3 regions of the Allobosea sp. LjRoot9 genome follow, and region 3 is predicted to be linked to each of the others. Evidence: predicted binding sites of a transcription regulator. Region 3 holds the regulator's gene; each other region holds the start of a gene.
The links. Region 3 encodes LexA, which represses DNA repair genes until DNA is damaged. Its sites were predicted from a motif close to TGTTCNNNNTGTGTTCNG; they were not measured.

Region 1 (3,273 bases), on a different contig from region 3:
CCAAGCTGCCCTACGAGATGCTGCTCAAGACTTTCTGGGAGAATCACGACCCGACCCAGGGCATGCGCCAGGGCAACGATATCGGCACGCAATATCGCTCCGGCATCTATGTCACCACGGCCGCGCAGCGCGAGGCCGCCGAACGCTCGAAGGCCGACTATCAGCAGGCGCTCAGCCAGCGTGGCTATGGCCCGATCACCACCGAGATCCTCGACGCGCCGGAATTCTACTTCGCCGAGGACTACCACCAGCAATATCTCGCCAAGAACTCGGCCGGCTATTGCGGATTGGGCGGCACCGGCGTCGCCTGCCAGATCGGCGTCGGCGTCGAAGCCTGACGCTCCGACCAACCCGAAACGGGACCCCGTAGGCTTGCCTGCGGGGTCTCTTCACGTCATGGCAGGAGGAGAGAGGACATCAGGAGGCACAGGATGGCACAGCAGGAGACCGAAGCGGAGACCGCGCCCGATTTCACGCCAGCAGTCCCTGAGCGCGTCCTGGAGACCTTCCTCTCGGCCAGCCGCTGGCTGCTGGCGCCGTTTTATGTGCTGCTCGTCGTCGCGCTTGGCGGGCTGCTGGTGAAGGCGCTGCAGGAGGCCTGGCACTTCATCAGCCATGTCTTCTCCGCGACCGAATCCGACGTGATCCTCGGCGTGCTCTCGCTGGTCGACCTGACCTTCACGGGCTCGCTGATCGTCATCGTGATCTTCTCCGGCTATGAGAACTTCGTCTCGAAGATCGATCCGAAGGCGCATCGCGACTGGCCGGAATGGATGTCGCAGATCGACTTCTCCGGCCTCAAGCTGAAGCTGATCTCCTCGATCGTCGCGATCTCGGCGATCCAGGTGCTGAAGGCCTTCATGAATGTGAAGGCCTCCTCCGACCGCGACCTGACCTGGCTCGTCGCGATTCATGTCGTCTTCGTGGTGTCGGGGCTGGTGATGGCCTGGACCGACAGGATCTCCGGCGAAGGGCATGGCGGCAAGGGCGGGCATTGACGCGATAGGCGCCCCGTCGCCTACGCACTCAAGGCCGGATGCGCTCGAACATGGTGACCTCAGCGCTTTTGTAGGACGCCTGCCCGAAAGGCGCATAGCCCAGCTTTCCGGCCAGCCGGACCGAGGCCGTATTGTTGGGATTGATGATGCAGACGGTACGGGTCTGTGGCCGATTGGCGTCGAACCAGGCATGAGCCGCGCCCACGGCCTCTGCCGCGATGCCACGCCCATGCGCCGCTGTCGCCGTGATCCAGGCGGCTTCCGGATAGGGATCGAACACCTCGCCGAGGCCGCGATGGAAATCGGCGAGCCCGGTCTGGCCGAGGAGGCGGCCGCTCTCCTTCTCGATGATGACGAAAAGCCCATACCCCAGCAGCGACCAGTGCCCGGCATAGCGCAGCAGACGGTGCCAACTCTCCTCCCGCGACAGCGGCCCGCCGATGAAGCTCATGACCGCGGGGTCGGAGAGCAGCGCGTAGCTCGCCTCGAAATCATCCAGGACGGGCGGGCGGAGCAGCAGGCGTTCGGTCTCGATCATAACAGCTTTGAACCATTTCCAGCGCTCGTCGCCTATGGCGGAGATGCGCGCTCCCGGTTGCGCGCCGGACACATCGCCGGCGAAGATCCCACACCGCATAAATGTGAAGCAGCCACCATAAGTTCTCGATATGTTCTTGCGTGAGACCTGAAGCTCGACTAGCCTCACGCAAGGGCAAGGGGTGGCGCTGATGGTGACGCGGGTCGCGACGGTGGCGTTCGAAGGCATCGAGGCGCGCGCCGTCGATGTGCAGGTGCAGGTGACGCCGGGCGGCGTCGCCTTCATCCTGGTCGGCCTGCCCGACAAGGCCGTGGCTGAAAGCCGCGAGCGAGTGCGCGCCGCGCTGATCGCCTCGGGACTGGCGCTGCCGGCCAAGCGCATCACTGTCAATCTCGCGCCAGCCGACCTTCCAAAGGAGGGCAGCCATTACGACCTACCGATCGCGCTCGGCGTGATGGCGGCGATCGGGGCGATCCCGGCAGATGCACTGGCGGGCTACACGGTCCTGGGCGAGCTTGCGCTCGACGGCTCGATCACGGCGGTGGCCGGCGTGCTGCCAGCCGCCATCGCCGCCTATGGCAGGGGCCAGGGGCTGATCTGCCCGGCGGCGTCCGGCCCCGAAGCGGCCTGGGCCGCCGCCGATATCGACATCCTCAGCCCGCGTTCGCTGATCCAACTCGCCAATCATTTCAAGGGCACGCAAGTGATGGCCCGGCCGGAGCCGGCCGTGGCGCGGCAATCGGGCTCCCTGCCCGATCTCGCCGACATCAAGGGCCAAGAGAGCGCCAAGCGCGTCCTCGAAATCGCTGCGGCCGGAGGTCATAATCTCCTGATGAACGGGCCGCCCGGCGCCGGCAAATCGATGCTGGCGAGCCGGTTGCCCTCGATCCTGCCACCGCTGAACCCGCGCGAATTGCTGGAAGTCTCGATGGTGCTCTCGGTCGCAGGCCATCTCGCCGACGGCGCCCTGACCGACCGGCGGCCCTTCCGCGCGCCGCATCACTCGGCCTCGATGGCGGCGCTCGTCGGAGGCGGATTACAGGCCAAGCCCGGCGAGGTCTCGCTCGCCCATCACGGCGTGCTCTTTCTCGACGAATTGCCGGAGTTCCAGGCGCAGGCGCTCGATGCGCTGCGCCAGCCGATGGAGACCGGCGACGTGCTGATCTCGCGGGCCAATCATCGCGCCGTCTACCCGGCCCGCTTCCAGCTCGTCGCGGCGATGAACCCATGCCGCTGCGGCAGGGCGACGGAGCCGGGCTTCGCCTGTCGCCGCCAGCAGAACGAGCGCTGCATGGCGCAGTATCAGAGCCGCATCTCCGGGCCGATGCTCGACCGTATCGACATCACCATCGACGTGCCGGCGGTCACAGCGTCCGACCTGATCCTGCCGAGCCCGAGCGAGGGCTCCGCCGAGGTCGCGGCCCGCGTCGCGGCGGCAAGGCGGCTCCAGACGGCGCGGTTCGAGGCGCTCGGCCTCGGCGGCATCTCGACCAACGCCGCCTGCCCGGCGACGGTGCTGGACGAGATCGCGCGGCCCGACAATGCCGGCCTCAAGCTGCTCAGGGATGCCGCCGATGCGATGCGCCTGACGGCGCGGGCCTATCACCGTGTCCTGAAGGTGGCCCGGACGCTGGCCGATCTCGACGGCGAATCCAAGGTCGGGCGCATCCATCTGGCCGAGGCCCTGTCCTACCGCTCGCGCATCGACCAGGTTGCGCAGGCGGCGTAAGTCTTGGC
Region 2 (3,273 bases), on a different contig from region 3:
ATCCACGACTTCATCTCGCAGCGTCAGCCGCTCGAAATGGCCTATCTCGACATTCCGGCGAGCGGTCAGGCGAATGGCCAGACCGTCATGCTCCTGCATGGCAAGAATTTCTGCGCCGGAACCTGGGATGCGACCATCAAGGTCCTGACGCAGGCCGGCTACCGCGTCGTGGCGCCCGACCAGATCGGCTTCTGCAAATCGACTAAGCCGGCGGGCTACCAGTTCAGCTTTCAGCAATTAGCGGCCAATACGGCGGGGCTGCTGAAGGAGCTCGGCATTCAGCGCGTCATCATCATGGGGCATTCAATGGGCGGCATGCTCGCGGCCCGCTACGCGCTGATGTATCCGGGGACCGTCGAGCGCCTCGTATTGGTCGATCCTCTCGGGCTTGAGGACTGGCAGGCGAAGGGCGTTCCCTATGCCACGCTCGACGCAGGCTTTCAGGCCGAGCTGAAGACGAGCTTCGAGAGCATCAAGGCCTATCAACAGCGCTTCTACTACAACGGCAACTGGAAGCCCGAATACGACCAATGGGTTGCGATGCTCGCGGGGATGTATGCCGGCGACGGCAAGCAGGCGGTCGCCTGGAACCAGGCGCAGACCTCTGACATGGTCTTCACCCAGCCGGTCATCCATGAATTCCCGAATATCCAGGTGCCGACGACCCTGATGATCGGCGGCAAGGACCGCACCGCTCCGGGAGCCAACCGCGCCACGCCCGAGCTGCAGAAGACGCTCGGCCTCTATCAACAGCTTGGACGGGAGGCCGCCAAGGCCATTCCCAATGCGCAGCTCGTCGAATTCCCCGAACTTGGCCACTCCCCGCAGGTCGAGGCGCCCGAGGAGTTTCACAAGGCGCTGCTCCAGGTGCTCAGCAAGGGTTAGAGCGCCGGCGAGGCCAGGCTCACTCCGCTGCGGCCTTCAGCGCCAGCCCCTTGGCGAAGGGCAGCGTCGGCTCGGCTGCTTTGGCGTCGTCGAATTCAAGCGCGCCGATCCTCTCGCCGCGGCTGGCGATCTTGCCGACCGAGGTGCGGATACCGGAGACATCCTCCTGGGCCTGGCGGAAATGCTGGTCGAGCTTCTCGGCCCGGTCGCCGAGGCGGCGCACATCGGCGAGCAGCTTGCCGACCTCGGACTGGATCACCTGCGCCTCCTCGCGCATGCGGGCGTCGCGCACCAGCGACTGCATCAACTGGATTGCGAGCGCCAGCAGCGAGGGCGAGACGATCATGATCCGGGCGCGATGCGCCTTCTGGATCACATCGTCGAAATGCTCGTGCAGATCGGCATAGATCGATTCAGATGGCACGAAGAGCAGGGCCAGGTCCTGCGTCTCGCCCGGCAGGAAGTAACGCTCGGCGATGTCCTTCACATGCACGCCGACATCATTGCGGACACGCACGCCTGCGGCCTTCTTCGCCTCGTCGCCGCGCGCCTCGCGCAGCATGGTGAAGCTTTCCAGCGGGAATTTCGCGTCGATCACCAGGCCGCGCCCGTCGCCGGGCAGCGTCACCATGCAGTCGGGCCGCTTGCCGTTGGAGAGCTGGGGCTGGAAGGCGAAGAAGGCGGCGGGCAGCCCGTCGCGGATGATCGCCTCCATGCGACCCTGGCCATAAGCGCCGCGTGCCTGCTTGTTCGAGAGCACGTCCTTCAGCGTCACCACCTCGGAGGTGAGGTCGGTCAGGTTCTTCTGGGCGGAGTCGATGACGGCGAGCCGCTCCTGCAATTTGCCGAGGCTCTCCGAGGTCTGGCGGACATTCTGCTCCAGCCCGGCGCCGACCTGCTGGCGCAAACCGTCCATCCGCTCGGCGACGAGGCGGGCGAGATCGCCCTGCCGCGTCGAGAGGATCTCGGCCATCGACTGCAGGCGGCCTGACAGCTCCGCCTGGGTGCGGTTCATTTCGGCGACCTTGTCGTCCATCTCGCGGGCGCGCTCAACCGCCATGGCGGCCTCGAGCGTGCGCCGCGAGGCGCCGCGCCAGGACGAGATGACGACCAGTACGAGCAAGAGGAGACTCAAGCCGGCGAAGCCGAGTGCGGCCTCGGCCCAGCTCACGGGACGGTCGAGCAGGATGAAGGCGATCTCTTTCATCGGAAGAGCCTAGCAGATTCGGGTAGAAATTTCGAACGAAAGCGGAACAGTTTGACCGCTTGCGCACAAGTGCTTATGTCGCGGCAACCTCGAAAAATTCCGCGCAGAGCCCCCATGGCCATTCGTCCACTCGTTATCCTGCCCGATTCCGTCCTGCGTCAGGTTTCTGCGCCGGTCGATACGATCACTCCCGAGATCAAGACGCTCGCCGCCGACATGCTGGCGACGATGTATGACGCACCCGGCATCGGGCTGGCCGCGATCCAGATCGGGGTGCCCAAGCGCATCGTGACGATCGATCTCTCGAAGAGCGATGACGAGGAAAAGGCCCCGATGGTCTTCGTCAATCCGGAGGTGATCTGGACCTCCGAGGAGATGAGCACCCATGAGGAGGGCTGTCTCTCGATCCCAGAATATTACGAGGAGGTCGAAAGGCCCGCTTCGATCAAGCTCCGCTATATGGATCTCGACGGAAAGGCCCAGGAGATTGCGGCCGAGGGCCTGCTCGCCACCTGCCTGCAGCATGAGGTCGACCATCTCAACGGCGTGCTGTTCATCGATTATCTGTCGCGCCTCAAGCGCGAGCGCGTGACCAAGCGCTTCGCCAAGATGGCGAAGCGCGAAAGCGCGGCGTGAGTACAAAGGCTAGGGTTGGGGTCATGTTCAGCGTATGAGTTTGCGCGTCATCTTCATGGGCACGCCCGATTTCGCCGTGCCGACCCTGACCGAGATCATCGGGCAAGGCCACGAGGTCGTGGCTTGCTACACCCGTGCCCCGGCGCAGGCGGGCCGGGGGCTCGATCTCAAACCCTCGCCGGTGCAGCGCGCCGCCGAGCGCTTCGGCATTCCCGTCTTCACGCCCAAGACCCTGAAATCGGAGGAGGCGGTCGAGACCACCGCCTCGCATCAGGCGGATGTCGCGGTCGTCGTCGCCTATGGCATGATCCTGCCCCAGGCGATCCTCGATCTGCCGGAACTCGGCTGCCTGAACCTGCACGCCTCGCTGCTGCCACGCTGGCGCGGCGCGGCCCCGATTCAGCGCGCCGTCATGGCCGGCGACGCCGAGAGCGGCGTCTGCGTCATGAAGATGGAGGCGGGCCTCGATACCGGCCCTGTCGGCATGGTCGAGACCTTGGCGATTGGTCCGGACATGACGGCGGGCGAACTGCACGACCGGCTGG
Region 3 (3,273 bases):
CATCGGCGAATCGGCGGCCGGGCGCGCCTTTGCAGGAACGGTCGGCCCCGGCGAGGCGATTCGCATCTTCACCGGCGCGCCTATGCCCGATGGTGCCGATACGATCCTGATCCAGGAGAATGCCGATGGCGTCGGCGGCACGGTCATCCGCGTCCGCGAAGGCGCCCAGCCGGGGCGTTTCGTCCGCCCGGCCGGCCTCGATTTCCGGGAAGGCGATGTCCTCCTCCCGGCGGGACGCCGGCTCGACAGTGCCGCGCTCGGCCTCGCGGCTGCAGCCGGACACCCTACCCTGCCGGTTCGGCGCAAGCCCCTGGTCGCGATCCTGGCGACCGGGGACGAACTCGTCCTGCCGGGCGAAACAGTCGGCCCCGACCAGATCGTCGCTTCGAACAGCTATTCCCTGGCGGCGATCGTCGAGGAGATCGGCGGAACAGCCTTCGATCTCGGCATTGCACGCGATAATCATCCCGATCTCGCCGCCAAGATCGAGCGGGCGCGAGCCGCCGGCGCTGACGTGCTGATCACGCTCGGCGGCGCCTCGGTCGGAGCGCATGACCTCGTACAGGAGGCCTTGAAGCGCCAGGGCATGGAGCTCGGCTTCTGGAAGATCGCGATGCGGCCGGGCAAGCCGATGATGATGGGGCGGCTTGGAGCCATGGTCGCCGTCGGCCTACCCGGCAACCCGGTCTCGTCGATCGTCTGCGGGCATCTGTTCGTGGCGCCGCTGATCGAGGCGCTGCTCGGCATGCCCGATCCCGCGCGCGACCGCAGCGAACCGGCGATCCTCGGAATTGATATGCCGGCTAATGATGAGCGTGAAGATTATCTGCGCGCCGATCTTCAGCACATCGAGGCCGGCTGGCTCGCCAGCCCCTTCGCCAAGCAGGATTCCTCGATGCTGGGCAATCTGGCGCGCGCTCGGGCGCTGGTCATTCGCCCGGCCCATGCAGAGCCGGCAAAAGAAGGCGCACCCTGCCGGATCATCCGCCTCCGCTAGGTTAGCTTGCGGAACACAACACGAACGTGTATGATGTTCGTGATTTGTTTCGAATTCGCGCCGCGGGCGCTGGCGGGGACCATGCTGACACGCAAACAATTCGAATTGCTCCGCTTCATCCAGGAACGCCTGCGTGAAAGCGGCGTGCCGCCCTCCTTCGACGAAATGAAGGACGCGCTCGATCTCCGCTCGAAATCCGGCATTCATCGCCTGATCATGGCGTTGGAGGAGCGAGGCTTCATTCGCCGGCTGCCCAATCGCGCCCGCGCATTGGAGGTGATCAAGCTTCCCGATGGCGTCGGCATGCCACAAGGCGCGCGCCCGCGTTTCAGCCCCTCCATCGTGCAAGGTGGCCTCGGCCAGGGCGGCGGCCTCGGCAAGGCGCGCCCGGCCCCTGGTCCCGAAGAGGAGGCGCGTGCCACGATCGCAATCCCGGTGATGGGGCGGATCGCCGCCGGCACGCCGATCTCGGCGATCCAGAGCCGCAGCCACAGTGTGGCGCTGCCGGCGGACATGCTCGGCGCCGGCGAGCATTTCGCGCTTGAGGTGCGCGGCGATTCGATGGTCGAGGCCGGCATTCTCGACGGCGACACCGTCGTCATCCGCCGGCAGGACACCGCCAATACCGGCGACATCATCGTGGCGCTGATCGATGACGAAGAGGCGACGCTGAAGCGCCTGCGCAAACGCGGCTCGTCAATCGCGCTTGAAGCCGCAAACCCGGCTTATGAAACCCGTGTGCTCGGCCCCGATCGGGTCAAGATCCAGGGTCGGTTGGTCAATCTGATGCGGCGCTACTGAAGCCGGTCGGGCTCGGCTGCCACATCGCCCGTATCGCTCCTCTCCGGCTGCCGCGCAGGAGGCTGCTGCGCGGGCCTTGTGCTTGTCGCCGCGCGCTTGCGTATCCAGGGGCGATCGGCATCCTGCCGTTCTGCCTGGACGATACGCCAGCCGCCTGCAGTGCCGATGAGGGAGGTCGCGCCGTCGCGGTTCAGGGCCGTCCGGTCGACCAGCTTCGCTGCGCAGGGAGCCGACCAGGGTATCGGCGTGACGACGAGGTCGGCGCGCAGGCAATCCTCGATGACGGCGAGCCGGTCTTTCGCATAGGCGATCCGGCGACCATTGCGAGCGGTAACGACACAGCCTTGCGTATCGCAAGCCGCATTCTTGCGCAGGCTCGCATCCGTGGGCTGCCGCCCATCGCCATCGGCGACGAGCCATTGTTGCAGCACGAAGCTGCTTGGCCGGCCGGCCAGAATGAAACGGTCGTCGGCTCCGCGCACGACGAGGCCGGAACCGTCGCGTTCGACCACGATATCCGGCCGGTCCGGCTTGGCCGCGACCGTGACGCCCATCACCAGCGGCAGGATGGCGAGCAGCCGAAGCTTCGTGCTCCACAGCGTCAGCCAGAGCAGTGTCATCGCAAGGCAGACCAGCGCGGCCTCGCCGAAGGCGGGAATGATCAGCGTCGAGTGGTCGATCGCCGCGACCCAGTGGGCCAGCCGCAGCACCACCTCGGAGGCGGCGCCCATCAGCCACCAGGCCGGCCAATCGAGGCCGAAGGGGTAGGCCAGCACTCCGAACACCGCAGCCGGCATGACGAACAGCGAGACGAAGGGCAAGGCGAGCGCATTGCCGAGCAGCCCGAACGGATTGAAGGTCTGGAAATGATAGGCGCCGAACGGGGCCGTCGCCGCCGTCGCCAGCAGGGTTGTGATGACGGTGCCGCTGGCGGCGATCCAGAGTGGGCGCAGCGGCCAGGGCCATGGCGATGGCGGCGCGGTCTGATTGCGTTCCTCCCAGCGCTCGGCAAAGGCGATCAGCGCCGCTACCGCCCCGAATGACATCTGGAAGCTCGGCCCGAGCAGCGCCTCGGGCTCGCGCAGCAAGACGATGATCGCTGCCAAGGCAAGGTTGCGCATGCTCAGCGCCGGGCGGTCGATCAGGATTGCGCCGAGCATCACCAGCGTCATGATCAATGACCTGACGGTTGCGACATCGGAGCCGGAGAAGACGCAATAGGCGGTTGCTCCGATCATGGCGGCAACGGCGGCGATCTTCTTGATCGGCCAGTGCAAGGCCAGCGTCTGCGAGAGCGCCAGCAGCGCCCGCACAAGCCAGAGGATCGTGCCGGCGGCGAGCACCATGTGCAGGCCCGAAATCGAGACGATGTGGTAGATGCCAGCCGCGCGCAGATCGGCATTGGTCGTTTCCGTGATCAGGCCGCGCTTGCCGGTCACCAGTGCCGCCGCCATCGCGCCGGCCTGCCCGCCCCC

Region 1: ACSQ3P_RS11400 (YifB family Mg chelatase-like AAA ATPase) is a predicted target of LexA. The motif match lies at 1,657-1,674, and genes of this name have one in related genera.
Region 2: ACSQ3P_RS10600 (DNA recombination protein RmuC) is a predicted target of LexA. The motif match lies at 2,124-2,141, and genes of this name have one in related genera.

What each region holds. Positions count from the first base shown of each region.
Region 1 covers NZ_CAXUPC020000002.1:586,945-590,217, forward strand. Annotated here, with positions in the region: gene msrA (peptide-methionine (S)-S-oxide reductase MsrA) at 1-338, shown strand, start outside; gene ACSQ3P_RS11390 (TIGR00645 family protein) at 432-998, shown strand; gene ACSQ3P_RS11395 (GNAT family N-acetyltransferase) at 1,027-1,536, opposite strand; gene ACSQ3P_RS11400 (YifB family Mg chelatase-like AAA ATPase) at 1,727-3,265, shown strand.
Region 2 covers NZ_CAXUPC020000002.1:427,223-430,495, reverse strand. Annotated here, with positions in the region: gene ACSQ3P_RS10605 (alpha/beta fold hydrolase) at 1-885, shown strand, start outside; gene ACSQ3P_RS10600 (DNA recombination protein RmuC) at 905-2,092, opposite strand; gene ACSQ3P_RS10595 (peptide deformylase) at 2,207-2,728, shown strand; gene fmt (methionyl-tRNA formyltransferase) at 2,763-3,273, shown strand, end outside.
Region 3 covers NZ_CAXUPC020000001.1:1,045,618-1,048,890, reverse strand. Annotated here, with positions in the region: gene ACSQ3P_RS05000 (molybdopterin molybdotransferase MoeA) at 1-997, shown strand, start outside; gene lexA (transcriptional repressor LexA) at 1,079-1,798, shown strand; gene ACSQ3P_RS04990 (ComEC/Rec2 family competence protein) at 1,792-3,273, opposite strand, start outside.